DNA from 4 places in the Paenibacillus sp. NPDC057934 genome. Region 1 is predicted to be linked to each of the others. Evidence: predicted binding sites of a transcription regulator. Region 1 holds the regulator's gene; each other region holds the start of a gene.
What was found. Region 1 encodes LexA, which represses DNA repair genes until DNA is damaged. Its sites were predicted from a motif close to CGAACATATGTTCG; they were not measured.
Positions count from the first base shown of each region.

Region 2: a site for LexA is predicted at 2,510-2,523, ahead of ACFVRY_RS00945 (DNA polymerase IV). Genes of this name have one in related genera too.
Region 3: a site for LexA is predicted at 2,611-2,624, ahead of ACFVRY_RS00050 (YhjD family protein). Genes of this name have one in related genera too.
Region 4: a site for LexA is predicted at 3,148-3,161, ahead of ACFVRY_RS13235 (YolD-like family protein). Genes of this name have one in related genera too.

Region 1 covers NZ_JBHVPB010000009.1:75,833-81,321, forward strand. The annotation lists gene ACFVRY_RS20720 (SOS response-associated peptidase) at 1-552, opposite strand, end outside; gene ACFVRY_RS20725 (YjcZ family sporulation protein) at 999-1,100, shown strand; gene ACFVRY_RS20730 (L,D-transpeptidase) at 1,180-1,518, opposite strand; gene lexA (transcriptional repressor LexA) at 1,748-2,374, opposite strand; gene ACFVRY_RS20740 (LysM peptidoglycan-binding domain-containing protein) at 2,703-3,116, shown strand; gene ACFVRY_RS20745 (DUF896 domain-containing protein) at 3,227-3,400, shown strand; gene ACFVRY_RS20750 (hypothetical protein) at 3,482-4,000, shown strand; gene ACFVRY_RS20755 (HAD family hydrolase) at 4,043-4,828, shown strand; gene ACFVRY_RS20760 (FixH family protein) at 5,297-5,489, shown strand, end outside.
Region 2 covers NZ_JBHVPB010000001.1:198,710-204,198, forward strand. The annotation lists gene ACFVRY_RS00935 (threonine/serine exporter family protein) at 1-242, opposite strand, end outside; gene ACFVRY_RS00940 (threonine/serine exporter family protein) at 270-1,037, opposite strand; gene ACFVRY_RS00945 (DNA polymerase IV) at 1,160-2,422, opposite strand; gene ACFVRY_RS00950 (YitT family protein) at 2,552-3,133, opposite strand; gene ACFVRY_RS00955 (DUF3231 family protein) at 3,310-3,828, opposite strand; gene ACFVRY_RS00960 (hypothetical protein) at 4,013-4,228, shown strand; gene ACFVRY_RS00965 (ABC transporter substrate-binding protein) at 4,485-5,489, shown strand, end outside.
Region 3 covers NZ_JBHVPB010000001.1:8,345-13,833, reverse strand. The annotation lists gene ACFVRY_RS00065 (ABC transporter substrate-binding protein) at 1-555, opposite strand, end outside; gene ACFVRY_RS00060 (ABC transporter substrate-binding protein) at 670-2,280, opposite strand; tRNA gene ACFVRY_RS00055 (tRNA-Leu) at 2,384-2,467, opposite strand; gene ACFVRY_RS00050 (YhjD family protein) at 2,650-3,096, shown strand; gene ACFVRY_RS00045 (hypothetical protein) at 3,175-3,393, opposite strand; gene ACFVRY_RS00040 (hypothetical protein) at 3,505-3,822, opposite strand; gene ACFVRY_RS00035 (xanthine phosphoribosyltransferase) at 3,927-4,499, opposite strand; gene ACFVRY_RS00030 (YkvI family membrane protein) at 4,740-5,489, shown strand, end outside.
Region 4 covers NZ_JBHVPB010000005.1:192,401-197,889, forward strand. The annotation lists gene ACFVRY_RS13215 (hypothetical protein) at 1-74, shown strand, start outside; gene ACFVRY_RS13220 (glycosyl hydrolase) at 164-1,648, shown strand; gene ACFVRY_RS13225 (PH domain-containing protein) at 1,745-2,233, opposite strand; gene ACFVRY_RS13230 (hypothetical protein) at 2,412-3,023, shown strand; gene ACFVRY_RS13235 (YolD-like family protein) at 3,203-3,538, shown strand; gene ACFVRY_RS13240 (hypothetical protein) at 3,550-3,708, opposite strand; gene ACFVRY_RS13245 (M15 family metallopeptidase) at 3,991-4,674, shown strand; gene ACFVRY_RS13250 (WGxxGxxG family protein) at 4,750-5,145, shown strand; tRNA gene ACFVRY_RS13255 (tRNA-Leu) at 5,328-5,413, shown strand.

The sequences.
Region 1 (5,489 bases):
GACATCGTGGTTGTCCCGTCCGAGCCAGTCGCTCTCGTCTTCCGGTCGCAGAATTACAGGCATTCGGTCATGAATCTCTGCCATTAATGTATTGGGTGTGGTCGTGATAATCGTGCAGGTGGCTAGCTTCTGGCCTCTGGGGTCCATCCATATATCATATAGAGCAGCCATGGAGAAAATACCGCTGTCTCGCATGCCAATTCTCAAGGGCTGTTTGCGACCGTCTTCCTTTTTCCAATCGTAATAACCGTCTGCAGGGATCAGGCACCGCCGCGTCGCCACAAGTTTCTTGAACGAGGCTTTCTCCAACAAAGATTCTCCACGTGCATTAATCATCTTGCTGCCGATCTTGTCATCCTGCGCCCAGGATGGGACAAGGCCCCAACGGAGTTCACCGATTCGGTTGCCGGTGCCTGTGTGAATCACAGCCGGAATATGCTGCATGGGAGCGGCATTGTACCTGGGGGCGTAGTAAGGGATGCTGGCATCATTCGTAAGATACCTCAGCATTAGTTCTTCTATAGAGACTGTAATGGTGTAACGTCCGCACATGGTGGGAACCCTCCGAACATTGGTTTGTTACCAGTGTACTATACTTGCCCGCTAGAAATAAATAAGACCCTCCGCTGTGTGGACCTTCTACATTCCCCTCATATGTAAGCTTTCACCCCTAATGCAGAAGTACATTTTCTTTTCCAAATTGCCCATACTTAGTAGGATATTGTTACATATTCTGTTCTGTAGTCATTAATCTGAAGGAGGAATTCACATGGGTGCAGAACATTGTGGACCGGTAGTTAGTCCTTGGACATCTACAGGAACGATTTTGGTGCTTTACATTCTGCTTGTGATCATTTTGAGCATTTGCTGGATCTAATAAAGAGAAAGCTGAACTAAACTGACAATAAGCTAGCCGGTAAGAAAAATCACCCTATCCTAAGGGCCGACCTGTTGTTGCTGCAAAACCTGGTTTCTTCATAGAAAAGGAGGAATTACTCATGAGTCAATTTGCTGGTGGATACGGTTTGGGCACATCTACTGCTGCGATCTTGGTTCTCTTCATCTTGCTGGTTATCATCACTAAATCTTTCTGGATTTAATTTGATTACATCCCCATGTTCAAGCCGCCAGACCATGTCTGACGGCTTTTTGCATGTCAAATATTCTAACACCAGGCGTTTAACGGCGGATAGTCACTCGAGTCCCAATGGGGACCAGCGCAGCAAGTGCCAGTACATCCTGGTTAAACATTCGAATACATCCGTGCGAGACCAGATGTCCGATCGAAGAAGGGTCGTTCGTCCCGTGAATGCCATAATGCGGCTTGGAAAGTCCCATCCAGAACACACCGAAAGGGCCCCCGGGATTGGGCTGTTTGTTAATGATCGTATAATCTCCCTCTGGCGTTGTAGTTAGCATGGTTCCGATTCCAACAGGGAAACCTCTGACGACAGAATCGTTGTCCAGCAAATAAAGCATCCGTTGTGTCAAATCGACGATAATTCGGTAATTGGGCATGAGATCAGCACTCCTTTACAATCAGGATATGTGCGGAGTGTGGGTGTCGTTAATGCGAAGCGGTGATGGAAAATAAAATGTAAGGTTTTATCAAAGAATTAGAGAGGACATTAGTATCAACCTATCGAGATTTATACTGCTGCTTATATTTCCGTGAAAGTGAGAGGGTATAGGAGAAAGACTGCTCCGTAGGACGGAACAGCCTTCTAATAGAGTCATTAATGATAGTTTAGTGGACATCCCGGAACAATCCGATGACTTTGCCCAAAATGCTTACCCGATTCAGGCGAAGTGGCTCATAGGATGGATTCTCCGGCTGGAGGCGAATATGATCACGTTCCTTATAAAAGGTCTTGACGGTAGCTTCATCCTCTTCAGTCATAGCGACAACTATATCACCGTTGTCTGCCGTCTGCTGCTGGCGCACAATGACATAATCGCCGTTCATAATGCCAGCATCAATCATACTGTCACCAAGAACAGAGAGCATGAACACTTTGTTGTCACCAACATAATGCGTTGGGAGCGGGAAATAGTCCTCAATGTTCTCCGTTGCGGTGATAGGCACCCCGGCGGTAACCTTACCTACAACTGGAACACGAGTAATCGTCTGGGCAAATTGATGGACATTTTCCGAGTCTTCCTGGCCAAGCAGTTCAATGGCACGCGGCTTTGTCGGATCCCGGCGGATCAGGCCTTTCTTCTCAAGACGGTCCAGATGACCGTGCACCGTGGAACTGGAGGCGAGCCCTACAGCTTCACCGATTTCCCGTACGGAAGGAGGATAACCCTTGCTGCGGACTTCGTTACGTATAAATTCCAGGATCGCCAGCTGGCGACTCGAAATCTTTGACATCAGAATCAACCCCATATAGTAATGTTTGGGAAAATTATAACATAGAACTGCCGTTCGCACAAACATAAGTTCTAACGTTATCAATAGTTTAAGAGAGGGGAACAGGGGTGAGAACGGGAAGGACAACCGTATCTTCAATAATTGACTAGCATGTTGAAGAAATGAGCAGGAGCAGCAAGGGGAATTTGCATGTCAGGAGCATTTTTTGCATCCAAAAAGGTAAATTATAAATAGGGGAACGATTGTTCGAAATTAGTATTGATCAAAACACATGTTCGTGTTATATTGTTTTTGAAAGTAAGAACAAGTGTTTGGAGGATGATGAATCATGTTAAAGTACAGTACATACCATAGCATCTATGACGAGGGCACAGAAGTTAACTCTGCAGGACAAACTTTAGGTTCCGGAGTAATAAATAGAATTCAAGAAATCGCCAAGGTACTGTCGGATGGATTAAGTCTGTTGTTAAGAAAATTTAACTTCTATAAGATAGCTCTCTTTTTACTGCTGATTATTGCAGGATTTACAGTAGTTGGTAATGTGTTTGCTGGACCCGTTAATCTTGCGAAGCAGGAGAAGAAAGTGGTTGTTGCACCAGGGGATACACTCTGGAGCATTGCTCTCAAGAATAAACCGGCCAATATGAAGACAGCCGTATATATAGAAGGAATTAAACGATCGAGCCAATTGACGGACAGTCATATTCGAGCAGGAGATATTATAACAGTGCCGTTATTTTAAGAACATCATGATCATAGATAGAAACAGCTTAGAGCTTGCAGGGGGTAAACCTTGACAAGCTCTTTTTCTCATGGCAAAGTTAGAATGAATTTATTAGGGAGGCGAAATCGTTGGATATAGATGTATTGGTTGCACGAATTAATGAATTGGCACGCAAGCAGAAGAGCGAAGGCCTGAATGAAGAGGAAATGGCTGAACGCGCCAAGCTACGTGAAATTTACCTGGGTAATATCCGCAGCAATTTCCGGTCCCAACTGGATACTATTGAGTTTGTAGATAAATAAGCGCTGAACAAGAAGCAGAGGCTTCGCATGAACCCTCTGTTTCTTTTCATAGATATTTCAGGATGACTAGGGGGAAATGACATGGCCCGTTCTTGGGAAAGAATGGTTCAACGCAATTCACAGCAACTCAATAAGCAAAGAAAGAAACAGGGCAAGGATACTATTCATTCCGCGAACTCCACTACAAAGACCAGCGATGTATTCAAGGGTCGCAATATCATATTGCCCGTTGCTCTCGTTGCACTAGGTGTGCTGTATTGGATCATCGGTACTCTGGATCAAAGTGGAGGTAGCGTCTTCATGCACTGGCTAGGCGTTGGGCTGTACTTGCTGCTGGCAGCTATGCTGTATTTCCGTCGTCCTTTCCTGAAGGTAGAGCGAAACAGATTGTCTACCATCAAATTCAACCGCGAACGTTGGCTGCCTGCTACCGATATTGAGAAGATCACACTTTCGCGTAGTGCGGTCACGATTAAGTATAAAGGCAAACGCACCACGTGGATGTTCTCCAAGCTGATTAACCGTTATGACACGGCTGCTATGGGTGAACGACTGCAAGAATTCGGTAAGGTCAACAACATTCCGGTAGAGCAATTGTAAACAATATAGAGCAGTTCACTTCAGGGAGAGGGAGTTACGTAAATGCCGATTACCGCTGTACTGTTTGATTTGGACGACACGCTGCTATGGGATGAACGCAGTGTAGAGGAATCGTTCCTTTCTGCTTGTGAGGGTGCAGGAGACGCAGTGGATCCCCATGAGTTGGAAGCTGCTGTACGTAGGGAAGCCAGGGGCTTGTATGAATCCTATGAGACCTTTTCGTTTACTAAAATGATTGGGATCAATCCGTTTGAAGCACTTTGGGCCAACTTCAGCGCCGGTGAACAGCCTGAATTCCGTCAGTTGGAACAGCTGGCACCGGTCTACCGTAAAGAGTCTTGGCGACGGGGGCTGGCGTCGCTTGGTGTAGATGACGAGGTCCTTGCCGAGACGCTCGCAGCTAAGTTTGCGTCCGAACGCCGCAGTCGTCCTTATATGTACGAAGAGACTTTGCAGGTATTGGAGCAATTGCGCGGCCAAGTGAAGCTGTTGCTGCTAACCAATGGTTGTCCTGCACTTCAGCAGGAGAAACTGGATGGCGTGCCGGAACTGATTCCTTATTTTGATCATATTGTGATTTCTGGCAGTTTTGGCAAAGGCAAACCGGATGCTTCGATTTTCGAGCATGCCCTTGGCCTGCTGGACATTGCACCGGAGCAGGGAGTCATGGTCGGTGACAAGCTGACTACCGATATTCTTGGCGGTCTGAGTGCAGGCATTACAACCGTCTGGATTAACCGTACCGGTAAGGACAAAGATCCGGCAATTACGCCGAACTATGAAATCGGGCATCTAACAGAGCTTCTTCCACTGGTACAAACTCTGTAAAGAACTTTTTGAATAGGACCGCCTCCAGAAGTAGTTTTTCTACGGATGGGGCGGCCTTTTCTATTACTAGTATGTTAATGAAGCAGTCTTTCCTTCCTGAAAAATTGAGAATAATGTGTATAATAGAAAGAGAATGATTACACCGAGGGCTCCATGCAGCAATGTTTGATGCTATAAAAATGAACTTAAAAACTTCAGATCATGGTGAAGTGACGGAAGGGGATTTTGGAACTGTAGGAGCATAGCGTCCGCCTGAAAGTTTTCCGCAGGAAAGCTCTCATCGGAAGCATGGGCTGTCACCGGATTTCAACCGCAATCAGTGGTATAAATCAAGAAATCCGGGGACAACAGCGGCCGAAAGTCCAAACATTCACTGGAGTCACAGTACAACCTAGAAAGGAAAATCTTAAGTTCAGTATATATAGCATCTCTAGTAATAAGATAACCATTATATCAGGAGGGCTTCAGATGTTGAACCCGAAGAAAACGGTCTCATTATTAGGTATTGCATTTACATTGCTACTGGCAGGCTGCGCCTCTGGGACAGGTGGGAGAGGGCATGCCGGTCATTCTGTAGATATGTCTATGGAGCCGATCAAAGTAGAACTAGAATGGAGCCCGGCTGAAGTTACAGTGAGCAGCCCGGTTACATTCGAAGCTA
Region 2 (5,489 bases), on a different contig from region 1:
CCGACACTAAAGATAATGACAGGCATCTTGAAGGAGCGGGCAAAAATCTGGCTGACCACACCGACTACGACCGTCGCGAAGAAGGTGGCAATCACCGTATCCCATTGTTTGTCTAATAATAAGTACACCAGCCAGCCCACCATACCAGAAGTTCCGCATTGCAGCAGCGCACGCCGTGGCGCATTGAACAGGATGCAGAAGGTGGCGGCGGCAATAAAGCTGGTAATCAGTTGCAAAATCATGAGTCGCTAACCTCTTTCAAAAGGTGATTATAGCATTGACAGCACAAGTCCGATACCTGTCCCGATCGCAAACGCAGTTAAAAAGGCGTCCGCACCCTTGGACAGCCCAGAGACCAGATGGCCGGCCATAAGGTCGCGGACTGCATTGGTAATAAGCAGACCCGGTACCAGCGGCATGACAGAGCCGATAATGATCTTGTCCATTTCGCGTCCCACGCCATATTTGACCGAAAAGAAGGTCGATAAACCGATCAGGAAGGCCGAGCCGAATTCCGCGAAAAATTTGACCTGGACGAGCCGGTGCAGGTAGATGACTGCCGCATAACCAAGGCCCGAGACGAACAGTGCGGGGAGCGCGTCCCAGAGACTGCCCTTGAACATTACGGTGAAGCTGGCGCCTGTCAGTGCCGCGGCAATGATCTGCATCCATATGGGATAGGCATGGGCAGCATTGTCTATTACCCCAAGCCGCGTTCGTGCTTCCTCTGCCGTGATTTGCCGTTCGCAGAGGCGGCGCGAGATGTCATTGACCTCCGATACCTTCTGCAAATCGGTGGTCCGCTCGGCAATGCGGAATAGCTTGGCGGGTTCCGTCCGGCTGGTCGCGAATACGATCACGGTTGGTGTCACATAACTGTGCGCATTCGGAAATCCTAGAGCATCAGCTATGCGGATCATCGTATCCTCGACACGGTAGGTTTCTGCGCCGCTTTGCAGCATGATTTTGCCAGCTAACAGACAAAGGTCGATAATTTCATGGGTGGAACTGTTGCTGATGATGCCTGTACTTTCCAACTTTCTGTGATCCTCCCCTGGAATGATATATATCCGATTGTCGCCTCATCGCCGGAAAATATCAACCCTAAAAATACGTATTTACGAATTTTAATTTCTGGCATATCTCCGAGGCAGAGGGATCACTTGTAATGTCCGCCGATTTTGCCCGCCCGGTCCTTGATCAGTCCGGAGTCTGTGAAGGAAGCCGCCCGCCCGATAATCGTGTCACCGTACTTGTTCTTCAGGTTGTCGGTGGCCCGCTCCAGCTCCCGGTACCGGGGGCGGGACTCAAACAAAGTCAGCTGGTACTGGTTCTCATCGCTAAGCTCAGACAAACTGAGGTTCACCCGGCGTACAGGCTGGCCGTCCCAATGCCGCCGGAAGAGGGCGACAGCCGCTTCGTATACAAGGCTTGTGGCGTTGGTGGGATCACTCATTTTGCTTTGTCTGGAAAAGCCGGCCGGCGCTTCGAAGCTGGCACCTTGGCAGCCAACAGATACGACGGCGCCATTCACCGCGAGGCGGCGGCAGCGTCTGCATACCAGCTCCGCCAGTTCCAAGAGCACGGTCTTGATCTCTCCTAGCGTGTAATAATCGCGGGGCAGTGTCATCTGATGACCGACACTCTTGGGCGGAGCCTCGTAGGTCGCCGGATGCACGGGGCTATCGTCGATCCCACCGGCGATTCGCCAGTACAGCTCTGCGTCAATATCGCAGTTCTTGTGGAACTTCTCGCGCATGCGCCATTTCAGTTCTGCCAGGGGTATTTGGGCGAGATGGCCGATCGTTGCGAGGCCCATGCTGTGAAAATGAGCTGACATGCGGCGGCCCACCATGAACAGGTTGCCGATAGGCTGCGGCCAGAGCAGTTCCGGGAGCTGCTCGCGTGCCAGGGTGAAGAGGCCGCCCTTGATCTTTTTAGCCCACAAATCACAGGCCATCTTGGCCGTGACCTTGGAGTAGCTGATGCCGATCCGCGCATATACGCCGGTTTCTTTGGAGATTTGGTCCTGAATAGCGGCTGCAATCTGCTGCGGACTGCCGAACAGGGAGGTGCTGCCTGTAATATCTATAAACTGTTCGTCGATGGAGTAGGGCTCCACGAGGTCGCTGAAGGTGCGCAGAATGTCAGTGATTTGGGCGGAGACATCAATGTAATGCTGCATGCGGGGCCGGACCACGATGAGTTCAGGGCATTTGGCCAGAGCTTCCTTCAGTGTCTCAGCAGTGCTTACACCCAGTTGCTTGGCTAAGGGACAGGCGGCGAGAATAATACCGCTACGTCTGGCCGGGTCTCCGGCAACGGCGAGGGGTTTGCCGTTGTATTGGGGATTGGCGGCCTTTTCCACGGAGGCATAGAAGCTTTGACAGTCGGACAGCATAATGATGCGTTCTTTATTCATATTCGTCACTCTCCAGGTAAAGGCAGTAGAAGCAGATACGCAGAGACGTTATTTTGACGGGCGGGATCGTTGATTGTTATTATAATACGAACATATGGTCGTGTATATGCATATTTATTTCCATTCGTTTCAGTCTTGCAGGGTGCAAAGTCCGGTAGCGACTGCGCCGGAGGCGATGGTGAAGAGGGAGTGAACAAAGGTCTCCTTGGAGATTAGCAGGCCGCCAGCGCCAATGATCATAGCATCCGTCACAAAGATGATGACCCCGACGTTCAGTGGCACATAACGGGTAATAAAGTGGGCAAGCAGATCTGTGCCTCCAGTACTGGCTTCAAAGTGCAGCATCAGCCCCAGGCCGAGTCCCATCAGGAATCCGCCGATAATTGCACTTGAGATGGGTCCAAGTTCTATGTAATAGAGGAAGTAATACTGGAACGGGGCCACGATTTCAATGAGCAGGGATGAGCACAGCAGACCAATCAGGCTATTGAGGAAGACATCGCGGTTCTTGAGCCAGGCCAGCAAAAACACAGGCAGGCTGCAGACCACAATGGCGATTCCGATATTGATACCATACAAATAGTTGATAATGAGAGCTATGCCGATAATTCCGCCATCCAGAACTTTATAAGGGACGAGGAAAAAGTTGGTCCCTGCGGCAATAAGCAAACTTCCCAGCAAAATGATGGCGTATTTGGACCATGACCTCATATTCAACATCTCCACATTTAGGCATGTCATATGAATATGCTTGTCATTGGTAAAAAATTGCTTGTGAAAGAAGAAAAACTCTTACCGTGAACCTGTTATTACCATGGGACGCGTAAGCAGCGAACACCTTCTAATATGGAAAAAGACCCTGCTTGCGCAGGATCAGAAGAAAGGGATTAGACCGGAACGGGTTCCTGACGTTTAAGCTGCAGCGGGGGCGGGATGAGCCAGCCCTTCTGCTTGTTGATCCGCAGGAGTGCGAGTCCAAGGGAGGCCATGGCGGCGTGAATCTTCATGAAAAGGGCGCCGACATCCTCACGGATAGACATGCCCATAATCTGGCTGCATTCGACGAGGCTCATGGCCACCCCGGCAGACAGCGCAGCGGCAATCTCGGGATCGGAAAAACGGGCCCCAGCAGGAATATCTGCGAGCTTGGTGGAAGGTCGATCCGGCAGCGTAGGGGTAGGGAAGACGCCGCTGGTTTTAAGGAGCTTGTCACATTCCTTGATCTCCCTCTGGGCCTGATCCATCAGGTCATCAATAATTTTCTTCAAATCCTGATCGCCTGCATGATAATGGTAAGCCTGGAGGGCGGATAACGTCATTTTTGCTTTGGCGGAAAATTGCCACACACCGAATATTTCGCCATAGTGCATGGGTTCGTCTTTGGGATTGCCACTTAGAATGCCCATTGCGTATTGCTCCTTTATAAATAGTTTATGATCGTGTAAATAGCTTGTCCGGCAACAACTGTTTTATTCCACTATACGGAGGGAGGGAATTTAAGGCTTGCAGCAGTGGATAAATGAGGCTATATTATTAATAGTAATAATTACTATTAAATGAGCGGTAAGGTCAAGGAGCGAATAGAAGAAGATGGATTTTACATATAAAGTGCTGGAAAGTGATATCGACCTACTAGCCTCGGCGCTGTCCGAGACGCTTGTAGCAGTGGCTGTCAAAGGCGGAGAAGCAGAGGATATTCTGGAGCTTGGCGGACGGATCTGCGAGTATACCCCTAATTGTGTTCGCATCCGTGGGTTGTCATACAGCCGGGAGTTGTATGAATTTCGTGTTCTGACAGGCGGTTGAGGCTGGCAGAACACGAGAATGTAGCCCAACCACAACATAATGACGCCACCGTCGTCAAGCAGGAGCAATGATATAAGGTTACGGACTATTTGAAGCGTGCTTCACAGATGAACGGGTCTGATCTCATGTTGACATTACGATCGTTTGTATAAGAAATCGGGAGAAAAAGTGCATTGAACAAAGGATCAGCTGTAGGTTACCATTGTTCTTGTCATCATATGAGAATGATAATCAATTACAGTTGGGGTGGAGAAGGATGCTTAGATGGGGTCAAAAGGCTGCATGGACAGCTTTGTTAATGGTAGCAGTACTTGGGGTGACAGCTTGCGGGGCCAATAATACGCCTAAAGAAGCGGCTGCAACGAATAATACAGAGAAGACTCAGCCAAGTGCTGAGACGGCTAGCAAGGCCGAGAACACAACTGAAGACAATGCAACACGGACAGTAACCGATGAATTCGGAGAGGTGGAAATTCCGGTCCATCCGAAGCGTGTAGTCGGTCTATATGTTGAAGATTATCTAAAAGCACTGGGTGTCACACCGGTGGTCCAATGGTATCATCCGACCTGGGGCAAACAGGATTATCTTCATCTGGATGTTCCATTGTTTGATTTTAGCGGCAACTTGGAAGCACTGCTGGACCAGGACCCTGACCTGATCATCGTGGATGGGGGCGTAGACAAGGAGAAGTACGATCAGTATTCCAAAATAGCACCCACCTACCGGTTGAAGGAAGCAACTCTGCAGGACTCTACGGAGATCCTGAAGGCTGTTGCAGATGTACTGGGCATCCCGGAGAAAGCGGAGACAGTGCTGGCCGAATACAAGCAGAAGGTGGAAGACGGAAAGACTAAGCTGCAACAGGCGGTTGGAAAAGAAACCGTGGCGGTCATCCGGCTGAATGTTGCTGACAAGACACTGGCTCTGTTCGGGGTTAAGAACCGATTTACTGGCGTGATTTACAAGGATTTTGGACTTACTCCAATACCTATGGCAGCTAACATGACGGATTATCAAGCGATTATCTCTGAAGAGGTTATTCCTGAGCTGGGAGCAGATCATCTTATCGTATTCCCTGCCAACGGAACCTGGGAAGACCCGGAGAATCAGGAAGCTTACAAGACATTGGAAGGTCCGCTATGGAAAAACATCCCGGCGATCAAAAATGGCAAAGTGTATAAAATGGAGCGTTCCCACTGGCAAACGGGCGCCATCACCGCGAACTCTATGAAATTGGACGACCTGTTGAAATACATGGTG
Region 3 (5,489 bases), on a different contig from region 1:
CGAGGACTTCCAATCATCTGGCGTATAAGGAACTGTCGGAGCAATTTTGCTCAGCTCGTCATATCCACTTTGATCGGTAAAATATTGCTGGAGAAGTATAAGATCTGGTTTCGCCGCCAGAATCGCTTCCAGGTTCGGCTTCATATCTGCGGTTCCCGACAGTGGAATTCCCAATTCTTTGAGCTTGTCTTCCAGATAATAGCCGTCGAATCCATAGGCATAGACCATTGGAACCCCCAATGAAAGGGTGATATCTTCAAGCCCAATCACAGCGACGCGCTTCGGGTGAGTTGGAACTTTAGTCTCCCCATAGGCATGCTTGATCGTTAACGTCTCAGCGGCTTCCGTCTGCGACGAATGATGTCCCTGTGCTGAATCAGAAGCATCCGTAGAAGCTGCTGCTTTCTCATTGGCCCCCGTATTCGTGTTATTCCCACAAGCGCTAACCAATAAGGTCAGCAGCAGTATGATCATTAGCCCTGCCATGTTCCGAAAGCTGCTTGGACCTTCAAGGACACCTCGTCTTGTCCCATTGGATCTCTCTGTTTGATGCATCGTATTCCCTCCGTTACTGTAATTAATAATGATATTGATTATCATTATCGACTAGGACATTATACAACACACTTACAGCAACGGGAATATGAAAAGATGCTGACTTTTCTCGGGCTACAGTGCACGAAATAGTTGTTCAAGCTCCTGCAATAAATCATAATGCCTATTGGCTGTATACTCTAGAATCGGCTCAGCCAGCCACGCTTGCCCCGAAGTCTGATAAACATTACCATTCCGGACGGCCTTCAGGTTTCGCCAAAGTTCAGACCGCTGAAGCCGTTCCCACTTCATTAGCGATTGCCCATCCTTCATTACGTTAACTAGCAGCATATCCGCTTCGAATGACGCGAGCTGCTCTGCTTCAACATATTCGGTAAATTCGATGTGTTCCGCGCCCCTTGCACAACGGATCTGCAAATCGTCGTACAAGACCGTACCTGCACGTTGTCCCCAAACCTCGAATCCCCGTGGCAAAATATTTAGAATAAGCAGGCCTCTTTGCCTGAACGAATAAGGAATATTCCCCCGAATGACTTCAACTTTCTTGTCGTAACGGGCAAGCCAGCTCTCTGCTTCCTTTTCCCGGTCCAGAAATTCGGCAGTTGATTGCAAATGCTCTCTCCAGCTAACAGAATGCCAGGGTAGGAACAATACAGGTGCTATCTGCTGGAGCTTCTCTTTCTCCTCATCAGGAACCATTTCGTCTAGTGCAATAATCACATCAGGCCGAGCCCTCCATAGGGCTTCTCGATTGAATTCGTAGTCATGTCCCAAAGGCACCTTAATGTCAAAACGGTATTTCTTGCGGTAATCATCACTCCAGGTCTGATCGATTGGAGCAGCGTACGGAATGATCTGCAAACTGAGCAGTTGCCCGATATTAGGCCAGCTATATGCAGCTACTTTGCAAGTTCGATTAGCGGTATAGATACTTGGCGACATTCCAACATGCTTTTTAAACTGGCTGCTGAAATACTGCCGATCCCTGTAACCGACCTCTTCCGCAACTTTTTGCAGAGAATGACCTTCGTCCAGCAAGCTTTTAGCCTGATTCATGCGCAGCTCCGTCAGATAATCCATCGCGCTTTGACCGAATCGATCTTTGAATGACCGCATGAAATAATACCGGCTCATACCAGCAAGCTCAGACAAGTGGTCGACTGTGATTCCTTCTCGGAAATGACCATTTATATACATGCGCACTTGATCCAGCGCTGCTTCATGTTGGCCTTGGTTCTTGAACAACAGATGCAAGAGCTCCTGAAATCCCGCCTGACTGACGAAACGGTCCGCGGCATCGTCCGTATGCCAGTGAATGATTATTTTCTCACAGAGAGACAGTAGCAACGTATCTGCATTCACGCTCACCCGGGCCAAATCCGGCAGTATATGTCCCTGCTGAGCACCATATCTTTCAGGAGTATCCGTTTCTACATGAAACCGATATAGCACTTGATCCTCATCTGCATCGTGAGTAGATTCCACTCGTTGTCCCGGCCTCACGATATATACGGTATGCGGGGTTAGCGGGTACAACATGCCGTTAATAACGATATTGCCCTGCCGCTTGGCAGCAACAATAAGCACATAAGTAGGCGCAGTTTCATACAACAGATGGTAAGTCGAACGCTCCGTTTCTCGGAAACAATCATCCAACCTGAACCAGACGCGACTAAGCAGTTCTTTATGTTGTGGCCCTTCTTCGCGTTCCTGAAGCGGAGTCATCTCCACCCTCCCTTATTTTCGTTATACCTGCTGTTCTGATTATGCAAAAAGCTCCTGAATTGTCACAAGGACGAATTCAAGAGCTTATTGATTACTAATTTGATGCGGTCGAGAGGACTCGAACCTCCACAGTATTGCTACCACACGGACCTGAACCGTGCGCGTCTGCCAATTCCGCCACGACCGCATATTATAAAGTCCAGTTTCTCTTGGACACAAGAGATATCTTACCATGCGAATATGATCATCGTCAACTACTTTTTCAAAAATACTGTCACCCAACATTTTCTGTATAATTATTGCTTTTATTAGTGGAAAAGATGTATAATGAGAACAAAGGTTCGCATACTATAAATGAGGTGATTTATAATGGCGACTACTAAGAGTAACAACTCCAATTCAATCGAAGAAATTACCAAAGATGAACTGTCCCTTGTGAGAAGCTATCTGCTGCTAACATTTATCCATAAAGTATTTGAACGCGATTGCCGGGTTATCGGCAAGAGCGGGCTGTTCAAGACTCCTCAGCTCTATGTAGAGCTTGTATCCGGTGGTGCCAAGAAGGCCTCGATGATGCTGCAGGAGGTGAATCGTGAACTGACTTCCCGCCATTTGAAAATCAGCACCGTCCGTCAGGATCAACGTGGTGTAGAAGCACAATACAATTGCAGAGGGTATATTGGAGAGATGAATATTCTCTGGCCAGGTTTTCGCAGAGAGATGATGCTTCGTATGCGTGCCTATCTCGGCCTTCCTACGGACTCCTCCATTCTCTCCCAAGAAGAAAGTGTCGTGCAGTTGGCTTTATCTATATAATCTCCGTGGAATTCTTCGAAACACAGAACAGCTCCCTGCCAGAATGAATGGCCAGGGAGCTGTTTAGATTATGCATTACTATATATGATCAGGATCTCTTCTCGGTTCTTTGGCAGGCTGAATCAAGTAATTCCGATCAAGCTTGACCACATTTCTGTTAGGTCGGCGAATCATCACTTGAGACTCGTCCCACGCCAGTACGATTCCTCTAATGTCGTTACTGGCAATGCCATCGCGTACCACTCGTACTTTCTCACCCGATATACGGTAGGCATTTAGCTGTTCATCGCTAATCATGATCATTCCTCCTTCTACTACAGCTTATCCGAATTCCTCTCATAACAAAGACCCAAATGAGAATTCACTTGGGTCTCCTGATCGTAAATCCGTTATTCCTGTGTCTGTACCTTATATCAGCGCTTCATTCTTCTCAAACCAGAAATCGAGAACTTTAGCGGACATCACACGTTGCTCCAAATACTCTACCTGATTCGCCGTAAACTTCTCTCTCCAGGCGTAGGTCAGTTCTTCACACAAGCTTGTAATGGTCAACAGCTCTGACCAAGCCACATAGCGTTTGTACCAAAAAAACTGAGGATGTTCAATCATATAGGGGTACAGATCGTCAAACTCCGTATGTTTGCAGTCCAGCGCACGCTCGAAGTGATCCTTGGCCTCGGTTAATTTATCAATAAAAAATTGCTCTGTCACCGGTTCTTTCCCCATTGTGACGCCTCCTCTCCTATGTCTAAGCTTTATTATAAAGGAAAAATCATAGGGTGAAAAGAAGTTGTTTGGAAAATAGGCTTGTGTTTTCTTTCCACTGCCCTTTAATCTTCGAAGACAACCGTTCCTTCATTTAAGGAAGAAATCCGGACTAGGGATTCCAGACGGATACCTTGTTCGCGGATGGTACGCGCTCCTGCCTGGAAGCTCTTCTCCACAACGACCCCAAGTCCGACCAATTCTGCCCCGGAACGTTGAATAATTTTGATCAATCCCCGTGCTGCATCTCCGTTAGCGATGATATCATCTATAAACAGAATTTTATCCTCCGGAGAAACAAATTGACGGGACAGCATAATGTCCGTAACGATTCCCTTGGTAAATGAAGGGACTCTCTCACACAGCGCATCGGGATCGGCCAGCAGTGTTTTTTTGCGGCGTGCAAAGACGAGTGGTACATTCATAACCAGCGCGGTAGCAAATGCCACGGCAATTCCGGAGGACTCCACGGTTACTATACGAGTAATCCCGCTATCGCTAAATCTCCGGGAAAACTCCCGTCCCATCTCCATCGTCAGCTCAGGATCTACCTGATGATTCAATAGCGCATCCAGCTTAAGCACCTGATCCGAAACGACGATACCTTCCTCCAAAATCCGCTTTTTCAACACTTCCATGACTTTGAACCTCCAATACACTTATATAATCCATATCTTCCAGCGAAATCCACACAAAGGAATCCGTCAGAAGTCATGTCCTTCTGTTCCCCATCATAACCTGTACTATACAGAGTACACAAGGCAATCCTGCAATCCGCTGCACCATCACCGTTCCAAAATAACCACTCTCAAGGCACCTCTGCTGCGATACATCATTCAAGCACCTGACAGAGGATCCCAAAAACAAGGAGGAAAGCTGTGAAAACCCATCTTCGCACCTTACAGATCGCATTCACTTATATTGGTACTATCGTAGGGGCTGGATTTGCCACCGGGCAAGAAATCCTCCGCTTCTTTACCCGTTACGGCCATTGGGCGCTGATCACGATCCTGTGCTCCACTATACTATTTATTTGGCTTGGCACCAAAATGATGGTGCTCGCCCGGCGGATCCGCGCGAATTCCTATGAGGATTTTAACCGCCACCTCTTTGGCGAGCAGACAGGCAGTATTATCAGCCTGTTCACCATGGTGATTCTGATCGGCGTAAACAGCATTATGCTTGCCGGTGCGGGAGCCATTTTCCAAGAGCATCTGGGCTTTCATTATCAGGCTGGACTAATCCTCACTATTCTAGGATCTTATCTACTGCTGACTCGGGGCATCTCTGGCATCCTCCACATGAACAGCACAGTTGTTCCACTCATGCTAACTCTTTCACTGATTATTGTAATCAATACGATGCATCAACCGAACGCTGAACATTTTTTGTTTCTCCAGACGGACAGCAGCACTTTTTCTGCCTGGCTGTCTCCATTACTGTATACGGCGTTCAACCTCGGGATGGCTCAGGCCGTTCTTGTACCGCTTGCCCGGGAGACTGAAGACGAAAAGGCGCTACTGCGGGGCGGTATACTGGGCGGGGCTGGAATAGGCCTGTTGCTGCTGGCCGCGCATTTTGCCATGAGCTCGCAAATGCCCGGGATCATGCAGTATGAAATTCCAATG
Region 4 (5,489 bases), on a different contig from region 1:
TGGCAACTCGCGGAATTAGGGCATTGGATTTGTATATCGCTGATAAAATCGAGCAGAGAAACAGCAGATTCTAAAGACAGGCTCTCTATCCTGTAGATTAGCCGCGTCCTTGTTCAGGGCCTTTTCATACTATGTACCAAAAGTACAAGGGTGGTGAGGGCTAATGGAACAAGGGGTGCTTTGGCAGCTGTTAGATTCTGCATCACGGCTGGTAAACGATGTGCAGTGGCAGACGGCGTTCAGGAATTGGGTCATGACCCCAGCCAATCCGAATTTGACGCGTCCTGCCCGAAATCTTCTGAGGACGTTATATGCTTTGCAAGGCACGGGGGTTATTAACGGACAGCATGATTATCTCGAAAGTCCCGATGAGTTCAGCAACAAGCTGAAGACGACGGGAGGGCAGTATGCCGGACTCCATGGATACGAACTGGGGGCCATCAACAACCAGAAGCCAGAACTGGTCCGCAGTCAAAGAGACGGGGTAGTCGCCAGTGCAATCCGCTGGTACCAATCCGGGGGGATTGTAGCCTTGACCTATCACGCTCATCTGCCTGGAACAGCCCCGGCCTGGTCTAATGTATCTATGAATCTGAGCAATGCAGAATTCGATAAATTCGTAACGCCCGGCACTCCCCAGAATGCTGCACTGCTTGCCGATCTTGATGATGTTGCTTTGTCTTTGCACAAGTTAGCGGATGCTGGTGTTCCTGTACTATGGAGGCCATATCATGAGATGAACGGCGGTTGGTTCTGGTGGGGGCGCAAGAGCAAGTTCATCACACTTTGGAATTTGATGTTCGATCATTTCACGAAGACTCATAAGTTGAACAATATATTGTGGGTATGGAGCCCCAATGCAGACGGTGATGGAGTTGAAGCACAGGAAGCCTATTACCCCGGTGGGGCGAGGGTGGATATTCTGGCACTCGATATCTATAACGGTGAATTTAAGGATGAGTTTCATAATCGGTTGTGGGATCTTGGACGGGGTAAGCTGATTGCTATTGGGGAGAATGGCAAGCTTCCCTCACCTGCACTACTTGCTAAGTCACAGCGCAGGTGGTCTTACTTGATGACCTGGGGGAAGCTTCTCTATGAGAACAACACGGAGGCGGCTATCCAGGATTTTATGAATGCCAGCTTCACTTTGAACAGGAGTGAATATACGAAGGCGCTTGCAGTCCAAGCTTCCAAGCCTGAGGGTAGCCCGGCAGTCCCTGTCAGTGGTTTGCGAGGAGAGTATTATAACAACATGGTTCTTAGCGGAATGCCAGCTTTGGTACGGACGGATGCCAATATTAACTTCGCCTGGAGACAAGGTTCGCCGGACCCGGCAATCGGCGTGGACTTCTTCTCTGTACGCTGGAACGGAAGGCTCAGTGCTACTTATAGTGAGGGTTACACGGTGTACTCTTCATCTGACGATGGCATCCGAATCTGGATTGATGGTCAATTGGTTATTGATAGCTGGATCAAGCAGAGTGGGCAGGAACGAAAAGGTAGTGTTAATCTGATTGCTGGCAAGCTGCATGACATCAAAGTGGAGTTCTATGAGAATCAGGGTGATGCGCGGGCCGTGCTGATGTGGGAGAGTTCCAGTCAGGGCAAGGAGGTCATCCCGGCGGTGGCGTTCTTTCTCCCTTAAAGTAGGACGATGTGAGATTCTATATATAGAAGTGAACGAGGTAAAAGCCCCGAAAATGATCCGGGGCTTTTTGATCTGCAACAAAGGCGTATAGGGTTAAATCTGTTCACGATAGCTGATGTTATTGACTGTCTTCTCATCACGTACTGCTTTGCGCAGCGCATCCTTGACAGTATGGGCACCATGGATCTTGCGGAACCACAGCTCGGGCGACGAAGCGTCATCGGAAAAGATCGTCAGTGTCCCGATCCCAAGCATGCGGTCCAGAATGGATTGAGATACTCCCAGGTCACGAATTCGGAGCAGTTCAATCTCTTCGACATTTTTACCGATCAGGCCTGTCTTTACTATAATTCTCTGGCTTGTAATCGTATAAGTAGTCGTATTAAGGCCCACAAGACCCTTCAGTCGGTCGGATATGCCCGCAGGCTTTCCTTCCCATAGCTTGATTTCCTGAGCAGGCGTCAGGTCTCGCAGCGTGCGCCCGGCTGTTGGTGAAGCTCCCCCGTTCAGCGCGGTCCCACATTCTCCGCAAAATTTAGCCGCTTGCTTATATTCTATTCCACAGGCTGTACAATAAGGCATCGAATGAGCCTCCTCTCCCAATTAACATTTGTTTTATTTATTATTATACTGCCTTATCCGGTCATTGGTTGCACACATAGATGTGACGTTTTTTTTGAATTTTCCCCCGATTTACATTAATTTCATTTGCACTTTACAATAACCGACATTATTCTGTTATGTGGGGGGAATGTAAACGATGAAACGAGCTTGGCTAATAGGGTTGATTGGGCTAGTTCTAATGCTCTCAGCCTGCAGCTATAATGATTCTGCTTCAACCGCGCCGCTGTCGGAGGAAGAAGTACAGGAATCTGTACAAACTTACTACAATGAAATGTCCAAAATTGAACAATTAGGGAAATCGTCCCGAGAGCAATTTAACGAGACGATCGCCGCTTACTCGGCTGGGACAGCTACATCCAAAGAAATGGAGAAAGCCATTGCCCAGTTCAAGGATACGGCTACTGATATTTCATCTCAGGCGAAGAAGGTTGAAATCTCCGACCGTCTGCCGGAGAAAGTCAAGAAGCTGTTGGATGAGGCCCAGATTGCTTTTCAAAGTGCCTATTCTTTAAAGGAAAAAGCATCCAAAGGTGCCGATTCTACTGATGTGTCCGCCGACGAGTTCAACGAGCTTAATCAAAATGCTGATCTCGCGATGCTGTACGGCATCTCTAAGCTCAACGAAGCCAGAGTGGCAACCGGATTGCTGGAGCCGGAAGAGGATACGAATGCGAATACGACGAGTACGAAGGCAACCAACGATTCCAAGGTGGTAACAGGAACAGATTCGGAAAGTGTTAAACCATAAGACAACCCGGCCCCTATGTGAGGGGATAATAAAAGGCGCTGCACAGCACAGCTGTGGGCGCTTTTTTGCGCGCAGACTGTCATTTTTTTCATATTGATTAAAGGACCTGACTGTGGATATAATACAAACATACGTTCGTGTCGTGTGGGATTATTAATTGAACACAAGGAGGCCAGGCAATGGGTAAGAAGCTGGAAGGCAACGGATTATGGGAGAGCAGTCGGATGATGCTGCCGGAGCACAAGAGCCGGATTATCAGCGATGAACGGGAGACGCTGCGCCGCATCCAGCCGGTGCTGGATGAGCAGAAGCAGGAGGAGATTGAGAGCACCCTGGCGCTGTCCCTGCGAAGTCATGTGCGCGTCACAGTGATTCTGTTCGATCCGTTCGAGAATGAGGCGGTGAGCGGCTTTGTGACCTCCATTCACACCCACTCGCGTGAGATTAAGCTGCAGTGGGCGGAGGAATGGAAGTGGATTCATGTAGACCAGATTGTGGAGGCCTATATCGTTTAATAAGCTACTGCCTAGGTGTGTGCTTCTGTATTTTTTTCATAAGCGATCAAGGTTACGGTGGGGTTGCCTGTCAGTTCGGCAAGGGCAGCTTCCGCGTCCCGGATAATCTCAATCGCTTCATCCCGTTCGCTTAATGCGGCGATTGTGTAGCTGTCGGTATGGATGTCCATGACGAATCTCCTTTCACTGTTGTATAAGATGCCTATTTAGGTTGTCCTTATGGATGGGAAACATCCAGATGGTGAGGCGAGGAAAAGATGTGATATGGATTTCTAGACACCACTAAGTGAGATCGTGGATTTCTTAGAGCAGGCCCCGGATGGTTGTCCGGGGGCTTTTTTTCGTGGGCAAGAGACGTGCAGAAGCATTGAACTGCAAACATCTAGGCATAGGGGTATTTGTACAAGCAGAAGAGAAAATTCGGACATTTACTATACCAGGGGGGTGAATATATGCTGACTTTGAACGTGGTGAAAAGCAAATCTATCGCTTCTCTGACCGGGCTGAACCCAGCCGTACTGGCCGGAGCGAATGCGCTGATTGAGCGCAGCTTCGCCAAGGGAGTGCCGATTATCATTACTCAGGGACTGCGGACTCTTGCCGAGCAGAATGCTCTCTATGCACAGGGCAGAAGTAAGCCGGGGAATATCGTGACCAATGCGCGCGGGGGATTCAGTTATCATAATTATGGATTGGCGGTTGATTTTGCACTATTGCTGCCAGATGGCAAGGGCATCTCATGGGATATGAAGCGTGATGGAAACGGCAATAAAATCGCAGACTGGCAGGAAGTGGTGCAGGAGGCGAAACAGCTAGGCTTTGAATGGGGTGGAGACTGGACTTCCTTCAAAGATTATTCCCATCTGCAAATTGCATATGGACTTTCAATTGATCAATTGCGGGCAGGCCTCCGCCCGTCGGCAGAACAGATCAAGGCTGCACTTAACGTGATCAATGGGGGTGACAATGTGAACCAAGACGTGAAAGTAAGCATCGTCCTGAACGGTAACAAGCTCACAGACGGCGTTCTCGATACCGGCGTCACCTATGTGCCCGTGCGGGCGCTGGCGGAAGCGTTGGGTGCAAAGGTTACGTATGACGCCGCAAGCAAGACCGTGAATATTGTTACAGGATAAGCAGTTCGGGGTTGCATAGAAAATAAGGGATAAGGGGAAATTATCAGCAACCAAATTACAAGGGGGCAACATATCTTGAATAAGCTGATAACAAGCCTTATCTGTACGGCTGCACTGTCTATGACGCTGCTTGGCACTGGCTATACAGCCGGGGCTGCTGGAGTCGACGGGGTGGGTGATACCACGCGTAATACAGGCACCATTAGAAATGACGCGAACCGAATGCATCCTAATGGTAGCATGATCAATGGTACGACAGGGACGAACAGAAGCAACAGTAACATCCTGGACAACAACGTTCGGACTGAAGATAACCACAGAGTAGCTCCGTTGTCCACGACGAACCAGAATGGTACCTATCGGGCCACCAGCACGACCAGTACCGGAACCGGGTCGAGCTGGGGCTGGTTGGGACTCATCGGACTACTCGGTCTGGCTGGCATGAGAAATCGTACTGGAGAGCGCAACTGAATTGTGGCTTAGGTTAAGGTCAAGACGAGATCCGCCCGGCCAAGTCGTGCGGGTCTCTGCTTACCAACTCGTAAAAATGAAAAAAATATTAAAATAAGGATTGCGTCATCGTCAAATACGTGATATTATATCTCTTGTCGCGTTATACATAAGTTCGAACAGGAAACGCACATATCATCCCTGCCGGGGTGGCGGAATTGGCAGACGCACAGGACTTAAAATCCTGCGGTAGGTGACTACCGTACGGGTTCGACCCCCGTCCTCGGCATCCTTGATTTAAAAGGGTTTTGGCCCTTTGGATTAATTTCCGTAAACCAGAAAAATAGTGAATCCTGTGTGTTTCA